2 linked regions of the Prochlorococcus marinus XMU1402 genome follow. The protein of the gene in region 1 interacts with the protein of each later gene in a pairwise test. Links are inferred from orthologs where the notes say so. Each region holds a gene or a part of one and is shown on either strand. Other genes may lie near its edges.

Evidence for each region. Proteins that work in one complex are often made in the same cells at the same time.
Region 2: the proteins of ftsZ (region 1) and rlmN interact in binary tests that used the Escherichia coli proteins (3 or more experiments, as listed by UniProt). The link is inferred for Prochlorococcus marinus XMU1402 from one-to-one orthologs.

What each region holds. Positions count from the first base shown.
Region 1 is NZ_JAAORD010000002.1:236,885-241,600, forward strand. Bases 156-3,148 are described here. They hold ftsZ (cell division protein FtsZ), read left to right. Parts: upstream 156-1,090; coding sequence 1,091-2,206; downstream 2,207-3,148. Other genes in these bases: HA141_RS07425 (hypothetical protein), read left to right, coding at 156-189; HA141_RS07430 (cell division protein FtsQ/DivIB), read left to right, coding at 186-911; panB (3-methyl-2-oxobutanoate hydroxymethyltransferase), read left to right, coding at 2,363-3,136; hemW (radical SAM family heme chaperone HemW), read right to left, coding at 3,129-3,148. Outside these bases: more of HA141_RS07425, read left to right, coding at 1-155; more of hemW, read right to left, coding at 3,149-4,352; HA141_RS07455 (PIN/TRAM domain-containing protein), read left to right, coding at 4,449-4,716. UniProt on the Escherichia coli protein: Essential cell division protein that forms a contractile ring structure (Z ring) at the future cell division site. The regulation of the ring assembly controls the timing and the location of cell division.
Region 2 is NZ_JAAORD010000002.1:380,535-384,945, forward strand. Bases 1,414-4,411 are described here. They hold rlmN (23S rRNA (adenine(2503)-C(2))-methyltransferase RlmN), read right to left. Parts: upstream 3,437-4,411; coding sequence 2,390-3,436; downstream 1,414-2,389. Other genes in these bases: HA141_RS08360 (HEAT repeat domain-containing protein), read right to left, coding at 1,414-2,179; HA141_RS09760 (hypothetical protein), read right to left, coding at 2,198-2,323; HA141_RS08370 (high light inducible protein), read right to left, coding at 3,466-3,618; HA141_RS08375 (DNA-directed RNA polymerase subunit beta'), read right to left, coding at 3,672-4,411. Also shown: HA141_RS08340 (aldo/keto reductase), read right to left, coding at 1-287; HA141_RS08345 (ferredoxin), read right to left, coding at 298-657; HA141_RS08350 (DUF1257 domain-containing protein), read right to left, coding at 667-1,059; HA141_RS08355 (DUF2997 domain-containing protein), read right to left, coding at 1,046-1,261; more of HA141_RS08360, read right to left, coding at 1,412-1,413.

The sequences.
Region 1 (4,716 bases):
AAGAAACTAGAATTAGTTGAATTAATGGCCCTTACTTCAGGAGAAGCTCCGCTTACAAATGAATCTCAAGGAAAGTGCAGGTTGAGATTAGTAGGTAATGGGAAAGAGATGGATGTACCATTTTCAGATGCAGATCAAGCGAGAAAATGGATGGAGCAATTAATGGAAAAAGCTCGATGTGATTTGTGAAAAACGAGAAAAAAATTGACAATAAAAGCTTTTTGTTACTTATATTATTTTTATTTTCGACAAGCTTAATAAGCCTAAAAACAATAAAAAAGGTAAATATTCAGGACATTAGAATTACTGGAAGTGAATTATTCTCTCAGAATGATGTCGTAAAAAATTCATCTTTAAAATTTCCAATTCGATTAATTTTAATTAATGCGCATTTTTTAGAAAAAGAGTTAAAACAAAATTTATCACTCAAGAATGTCTCAGTCAGTAGACAAATATTTCCCTTTGGTTTGAAAGTTAATATTAAGACAAGAACTCCAATTGCTTATGGTGAGAGAATATTAGATGACAAAAAAATATCAGGATTTGTCGATAAAGATGGGATTTTTATAAATAAAAAAAATTTAGCAAATATAGATTTAAACAACTTAACAATACAAGTATTTGGTTGGAAAGATAAATTCAAAAAATTATTATCAGAAATATTTATTGCCCAAGAGAATTATGACTTTGAGATCGTCAAAATAACTTTTTCACCAAATGGGTTTCTAACTCTTGAGGAAATAAATTTAAAAACAATATTCTTAGGATTTAATCCCAATTTAATAAATTATCAATTACAAATAATTAATAACTTAAAAAATGAATTAAAGAAAAAAAATTTTTCTGAAAAAATTGATAGTATTGATCTTACGGATCCGAATAAACCTAAAATAAAAGTGTTCAAACCCTAATATTTGAGATAGGATTTTAATTTATTTTTCTTAATTATTGTAGTGTTGGTTTGGATTTAGCATTTAAAACAAAAATATTTATTAAATGAATATTTAAGGTTTTTCCTCAACAAATTCCTACATATGAGCTTACTAAGTTCATAATGCATCCAACACAAGTATTAGATCCCTATTCAGAGATGAGCTTCGGTAACAATCCTAACTTTGATCAATCAAAAGAAATCCTTCCAAGTCAAAATGCCAAAATTGAAGTAATTGGCGTTGGTGGAGGAGGAAGTAATGCTGTAAACAGGATGATTGATAGTGATCTTGATGGGGTTTCATTCAGAGTTCTTAATACTGACGCGCAAGCTTTACTGCAGTCCTCCGCAGACCGAAGAGTTCAATTAGGTCAGAATTTAACAAGGGGGCTTGGAGCGGGAGGAAATCCAAGTATCGGCCAAAAGGCTGCAGAAGAATCTAGAGATGAGCTTCAACAATCTTTAGAAGGATCGGACTTAGTATTTATAGCTGCAGGTATGGGTGGAGGTACAGGTACAGGAGCTGCTCCAGTTGTTGCCGAAGTTGCGAAACAAAGCGGTGCATTAACGATTGGAATAGTAACTAAACCTTTTTCCTTCGAAGGCAAAAGAAGGATGCGTCAAGCAGAAGAAGGAATAGCAAGATTAGCAGAAAATGTTGATACTCTTATTGTCATACCAAATGATCGATTAAAAGAAGTTTCTGCGGGAGCCTCAATTCAAGAAGCGTTCAGGAATGCGGATGATGTTTTAAGAATGGGAGTACAAGGTATAAGTGAAGTAATTACCCGCCCAGGTGAGGTAAATCTTGATTTCGCTGATGTGAGATCAGTTATGACTGAGGCTGGGACAGCTCTTCTTGGTGTTGGAATAGGATCAGGTCGGTCTAGAGCTATAGAGGCTGCTCAAGCTGCCATTAATAGTCCACTACTAGAAGCAGGAAGAATTGATGGAGCGAAAGGTTGTCTTGTAAATATTACTGGGGGTAGAGATTTGACTCTTGACGATGTGAACTCAGTTGGTGAAGTTATCAGTGATGTAGTGGATCAAGATGCAAATATAATCGTTGGTCAAGCTGTTAATGAAGATATGGATGGTGAGATACAAGTTACCGTCATTGCAACAGGTTTTGATACAAACCAACCATTGAAGCAACAAAGAATTAAAAATAGATTATCAAATCAATCTTTCTACAATGTTTCCGATAACAAAGATTCAGGAGCAAATATCCCAGAATTTTTGAAGTTAAGGCAAAATAAAAAAAATATAGATTAATAGTTAAAATAAAGTGACTCGGTTATCTCGCCTGCCTCAAGCATCCCTTGTGGCTGCTACCTTCCGGTCCTGACCAGGTTTAGGCGTTAAAACCGCGAAAGGCCGAGTCAGTGATATATTAGCAATTCTTGATTAAAAAAGATACATAAATTTCTTATGTTACCTTCAGACCTCGTTAAATATAAAAAAAAATCTCGAAAAATAATTGCATTAACTGCATGGGACTCAATATCAGGATCTATCGCAGAACAAGCTAACGTTGACCTTGTCTTAGTGGGAGATTCTCTAGCGATGGTCTGTTTGGGATATAAATCCACACTACCGTTAACTTTAGAAAATATAATTTATCATACTAATGCCGTTTCAAGAGGGTTTAAAAACAATGCTGAAGATCAACCTTTAGTCGTTTCAGACATGCCTTTTCTTACTTACCAATGCGGAGAAGATAAAGCAGTTGAATATGCAGGAAAAATTATTCAAAACACTTATGCAAAAGCAGTTAAGGTAGAGGGGGCTGAACCAGAAATACAAAAAGTTATTTCTAGATTAATAAGAATGGGAATCCCTGTTATGGGTCATATAGGGCTTACTCCGCAAAGTTATTTAAATCTTGGATTAAAGAAACAAGGAGAGAGCTTAGAAAGCCAAGAAAAAATTAAAAAAGAAGCCTCAATTCTTGAAAAATTAGGATGTTTTTCAATAGTTCTTGAACATATTCCTGAGTTGCTTGCTAAAGAAATACAAAGTAACTTAACAGTTCCTACGATTGGCATTGGTGCAGGTAATTATTGCGATGGGCAAGTAAGAGTTACTGCAGACTTGTTAGGCCTTAACGATGATCAACCTCCATTTTGCCAACCAATCATTCAAGGGAAGAAATTACTTAAAGATAAATTAAAAGAATGGGTTGCCTCTGAAAGACTTAACTAATAGAATCCCACCATTTAAACATTGAGATAAGAATTTGATTGCTTAACTCCATACCATTTGGATCACTTAAAAAGAATCTATTTCCCTTCATTACTAATAGTCCACTCTCAAGAAATCTTTCCCATTCATTGAGCAATTTTCTAAAGTTACTTTTAAATCTTTTATCTTCCCAATTTTGTTCTTTAAATAGTTTGTAAATATCTACACCCTCTTTGAGTCTCAAACCTAACATTATTTTCTCATCTAATTCACGATAAGCAAAATCATTATTAATGAGAGACCAATCTAGGTTAAGTTCGTATTGCCTTGTTACCCATTCTTTGTATTCTTTACTAACTCTTGGCCTAGTAAGTTTTTGTCCCCAGGGAGAACTAGTGGAACCTTGTCCAAAACTCCACCAGCCTAAGCCGCTCCAGTAAACTCTATTATGCCTAGATTGATGCCTAGGGAGACAATAGTTTGAAATTTCATATCTTGAGTAGCCTGAGTTTTTTAAAATTAATTGAGTTGATTTACTATTTCTAAAAGAATCTTCATCACTTGGAAGTTGTAATTTACCTAAATCAACTAATTTTTTAAAAACAGTTCCATTCTCAATATTTAGATCGTAAATGGATATATGCGGTGGTGAAAATGTTATTGCCTCTTTTAAATCTTCTTCCCATTCTCTTAATCCACTTTGGGGTAAGTTTTGAATTAAATCTAAGCTCCAGCTTTTTATTAAGCCAAAATTATAAGCTTTCTTCAACCATGAACAAGATTTTTTAGCATCTTCTCCCAAATGCCTCCTCCCAGATTTTTGAAGTATCGCATTATTAAAACTTTGAACTCCAAGACTAAATCTATTTATCCCAGCATTTATGAAACCATAAAGATCATCTTGATTAAAACTTGCTGGGTCAACCTCCATAGTGATTTCTGCACCATAGTCAACTCCATAATTTTCTTTAAAAAGATCAATTAACTCTTTAATTTGTAGGGGATCCAAGATTGATGGCGTACCGCCACCCACATAAATTGTCGAAAGAGGTGATTTATGCTTAATTGACAATATTTCTTTATATAAATAATTCAAATATTCTTTAACAGTTTTACTTCCATAACCTTGTAAAGTTTCAACTTTGTTTCCTAGTGGAATAACTGCGAAATCACAATAAAAGCACCTTCTATGGCAAAAAGGGATGTGCACATAAGCACTTCTTGGAAACTTATTCATAATTTAAATACATTTTTAAGCTCCAATAAAGTATTAAGGATCGAAAAAAATAAAATCCTTATTTACTCAATTAATAAATCCTAGTAGATTATAGATATGACAGATATCTTAGTATTAATTTTATTTGTATTGTCTGGGGCTGCTTCAGGATGGCTTGGCGTTGATTTATTGCCAGTAGACATACTAAAACAGGTATCTAATGTAGAGGGTTTTAGAATTGTTTTAGCAATAATCGGTTTTTTTATTGGATTAGCCGCTGGCTTTGTTTTTCTTCAACTTAGAAAAACCTTTCTTGATCAAATAAGGACAATGCCTACGGATTTATTGATAAGTAGGTCTGTTGGCTTAATTTTAGGATTACTTG
Region 2 (4,411 bases), 140 kb from region 1 along the record:
TCCGGATCAATATTTGGTGGGACCTTTGTTTGAATAATATTTGGAATTGTTTTAGTATTTTGAAACCCCATTCCTAATTGCACCTCAGAAGTTCCATAATACTTAGCAGTTTCGACATGACTAAGGCCATATTTGTTAGCCAGTTTCAAAATATTCTCTACTTTGTTTTGTTCTTTATAAGAAATCTCAGAGAAATCTAATTGATCCCAACTTTTTTGAAATCTCATGCCACCCAAAGATAAAATAGGAATCTTCAGATTGGTTCTACCAAATCTACGATATTGCATCTTTTGTATATTAGTGCTTATTCATTCTCGGTGGCTTTCCAAATGTTTGAAACATATCCCTATCGAGACTATTCTCTAGATCATCTAATTCTTCGAATTTGACCCAATGAATACAATCAACAGGGCATGTATCTATTGCTTCTTGTATAACATCAGAGCTATCTCCATCTTGCCTAATAGCTCGACTTCTACCATGAAATTCATCAACAGTGAAAGTGTTCGAAGCGACGTGAACACAGTACTGACAACCAATACACTTTGCTTCATCAACCCATACAGCTTTTTCGGCTAACTTACCACCCAAAACGGGCTCATAGCCTGTAATCTCAATATTTTCTTCGGTATTATGAAATGGATCCGTAAAATCCATATCTTGGCATTAGTTTTCCCACTTAGTTAAGACCAATTCAATAGAACCATCATTTTTATTTTTTTGCTCTACGATTTGATATCCATCTTCTTGAGTTTTAGAAACAATTGTTTGGTAAGCATACATTTGTGTAACTTTAGAGATAAATCTTTCTACTGGAATCTCAAATTTCCATAGATCAAGGTCAGTAACTAATTCATATGCATTAGAATTATTATCCCATTTAAATCCAACTTGGGTATCACCAGGTAAATTCATGCTTATATCAACGGCTGTGAATTGACCTTTATATCCTTTTACAAACTTATCTTCTTGATTAATACTATAACCGAAATGATTTAAAGCTTTAATTAATGGCTCTGCTTCTTTGAGCTGGGTTTTAATCGTACTAAAATGTGACATTAGATTCGTTATTTAATTGTGTTAAGTTTTCACTTTGATTAGAGAGGAAAGCATCAGATGTTTTATTCATTACTGTTACTTTACCGAGAGCGTTTTCGAGATTCTTTGTAGCTTCATTGCATGAATTACCAATAAATCCCTCAACAGTCTCTTCAACCCTTCCGTCTTGATGAATTTTGAATCTCAATGTTTTTTGAGGCATTAAATTCAAGTACTTAGTACTTTTACTTTATATAGAATAACGAAAATATTTTGTTTCAGTTGGTACAAGTTAAATAATTTTAATTTTTATATTGAATATCTGATAAATAATTTTTTTTTTGCAAAGTTCTAGTAAAAAAATTTAGTTTTTTTAATTATAAAAACCTTGCATACCCATTGAATCCAAGGCTGTTTTTGCTTCTTCCATAACAGATGGCTCCTTATCGAAAAGGGCTATTTTGGTACATTCATCAACGAAACTTTCTTGATATGTATTATCTAATTTTTCATACAGCCTGCACAATGACCAGATGCAATTACTTCTTACACCAGATTCATTATCAATCTTTAAACTTATAAAAAGTTGTTCTGCTGCTAACTGAGCGTTTTCGAAAGAAACATTTCCAATTTCAGCTAAAGAACTAGATGACCATAACCTTACTGCAGCCACATCATTCTTTAAAGCACTAATTAATGGCTTTAAAACAATTTGGTCATCATAATTAGCTAAGCTCCACGCAGTTGCCCTTCTCACATAAGCATTATCATCAGTCTCCAATAGACTGACAAGTTTCTTAACTGCGCTAGGGCATGGATTACGACCTAAAGCATATACTGCACTCATTCTCTCAACAGGACAAGGTTGATCGAGTAATGGTAACAAAAGGGGGAAAGATCTTTTATCTCTATATTCACAAAATATTCTTAAGCCTTGTATTCTCTCTTCTCTGTTGCCTTCAAGCATTTTTAAAGCTTCATTGCACTCTTGAGTTATGTTTAAACCTTTTGAAAAATTATCTTCATCAATTTGCTCTAAAGGATCTATTTCAATCTCTAAAGCCAATTCTTTAGCCAAAATATCTGGATCAACTGCAATTTCAGCAAGGCTTTCTTTTTTAGGATCCTTATTTTGTGTCATTTTCAAATACTAAAAATATTAATTCATGGGGGCAGGCGACATCATATCTCCTGGCAACCAAATTCTTGCACTAACTGCAAAGAAGGCAATCCCAAAAAGTGCAACGATAGCGAAAGGTAAAACTTTTGTCTTAATAAAACCCAAAGATTTAAAATTAATTAAGTCAATAATAACCTGTTTAATATACTTTTAAAAATTTTTCCTTGGTTATCATTTATTTTTTGCATTTTGTCTTAACTGACCACAAGCAGCATTTTTGTCTAGACCTCTGCTTTTTCTGAGGCTAACAGCAATGCCATTATTAGAAAGTCTAGATTGAAATAATTGAAGATTTTTTAAAGATACTCGTTTAAATTCAACCTCATCAATTTGGTTGTACTGTATTAGATTTACGTGACATTGAAAACCTTTTAGCAAATTTGTCAATTCATTAGCATGTTCTAACTTATCATTAACCCCACTAAGCATTAGATATTCAAAACTTACCCTCCGACCAGTATCTTTTACAAATTGCTTAGAATCTTCAATTATGTTTCTGATCTTGTAGTTTTTAGCACTTGGTATTATCGTTTCTCTTATTTTTTGGTTTGAAGCATGTAGGCTTATTGCTAATGTAAATTGACAATTACCTAAAATTTGAAAAGACTTTTCTGATAATTTACTTATCATTTTTGGAACAGCAACTGTGCTTACAGTTATCTTTCTCTGACTAATCTGAAAATCCTCGTTTATGGATCTTATTGAAAGAAGCAATTGTTCAATATTCAACAATGGTTCACCCATTCCCATGAACACAATATTAGTCACTTTTCTATTCATTACATTTTCAATAAATAAAATTTGATCTAGGATTTCACTCGCTTTTAAAGATCTCTTCAATCCTTCTTTCCCAGTCGCGCAAAATTTACAGTCCATAGGGCATCCAACTTGACTCGAAAGACATGCAGTTAGTCTTTTTTCAGTTGGTATGCCGACACATTCAATACTTTCATGATCACCTGTAGAAAGTAATAACTTTAGAGTGCCATCATTAGCCAATATTTTTTCTTGAAAACAAAGTTCGTTTACTTTAAAACCATCATCCTTTAATTTTTTTCTAAAATCTAAAGGTAAAACTTCTATTTGTTCTATATTTTTATTCTTATTTTTATAATTATATATCCAACTGTAAATTTGGCGTCCTCTAAAAGCAGCCTGACCATAATCTAAAGCTATATTTTCTAAATCTTTAATACTACTTCCAAGAAGATTTTTCAAATTATGAAGTCTTTAGTTCAGAACTATTTTTACCATAACAGCAAACCATGTTTTAAAAAGAATTCTGTAAGAATAAGTGCAATAAATCCAATCATGGCCATTCTTCCATTAAGTCTTTCATTATAAAAATGGAATCCATAACGAGGTAATTTTCTTTTGGGAACAATCTCTGGCTTAATCATCACTCGTAAATTAAAAATTTATTCTAGTAACTAAAAATAATAATAGATAATATTTATTCATCAGAAAGAAGGCCCTCCTCCTGTAATCCCTCTAATGCTGCAGGATCTGGTAATTGATCTTCAGAAAATTGATTTTCAGCACTTGGTCTTGCAAAAGCAGCGAAATTACTTGAAGAAGGATCTATTCCATGTCTGTTACGAGTAGTTTCCAAATCTTCATCGCTAGGATCATCAAGTATTGCAGTAGAACTTACTGCAGGTGATTGTGGCATATCAACTGTATAATCTGGTCTTAAGTTCTGTGCTCTTCTATATCCACCAGATTCTTCCGCAAGGATATCAGGATGAGGACCAGCTTCTGAAGCTAATTCCTCTACAAATCCGCTAAAACCAGTGCCTGCAGGTATTAATCTTCCGATAATAACATTTTCTTTTAAACCTCTCAACCAATCAGATTTACCTTCAATTGCAGCTTCTGTGAGAACCCTTGTAGTTTCTTGGAATGAAGCTGCTGATATAAAACTATCTGTATTGAGAGAAGCTTTAGTTATACCCAACAAAACAGGGGTGAACTCTGCTGGGGCTCCTCCTGTAATTGCCATTGCTTGATTTGTATCTTCCACTTGCCTCAATTCTATAAGTTCACCTGGTAAGAGAGTAGTATCCCCAGCATCTTCTATACGGACTTTACTTGTCATTTGTCTTACAATAACCTCAATATGTTTATCATCAATTGAAACACCCTGAGACTTATAGACGTTTTGAACTTCATTCACCATACTTCTTTGTAGTT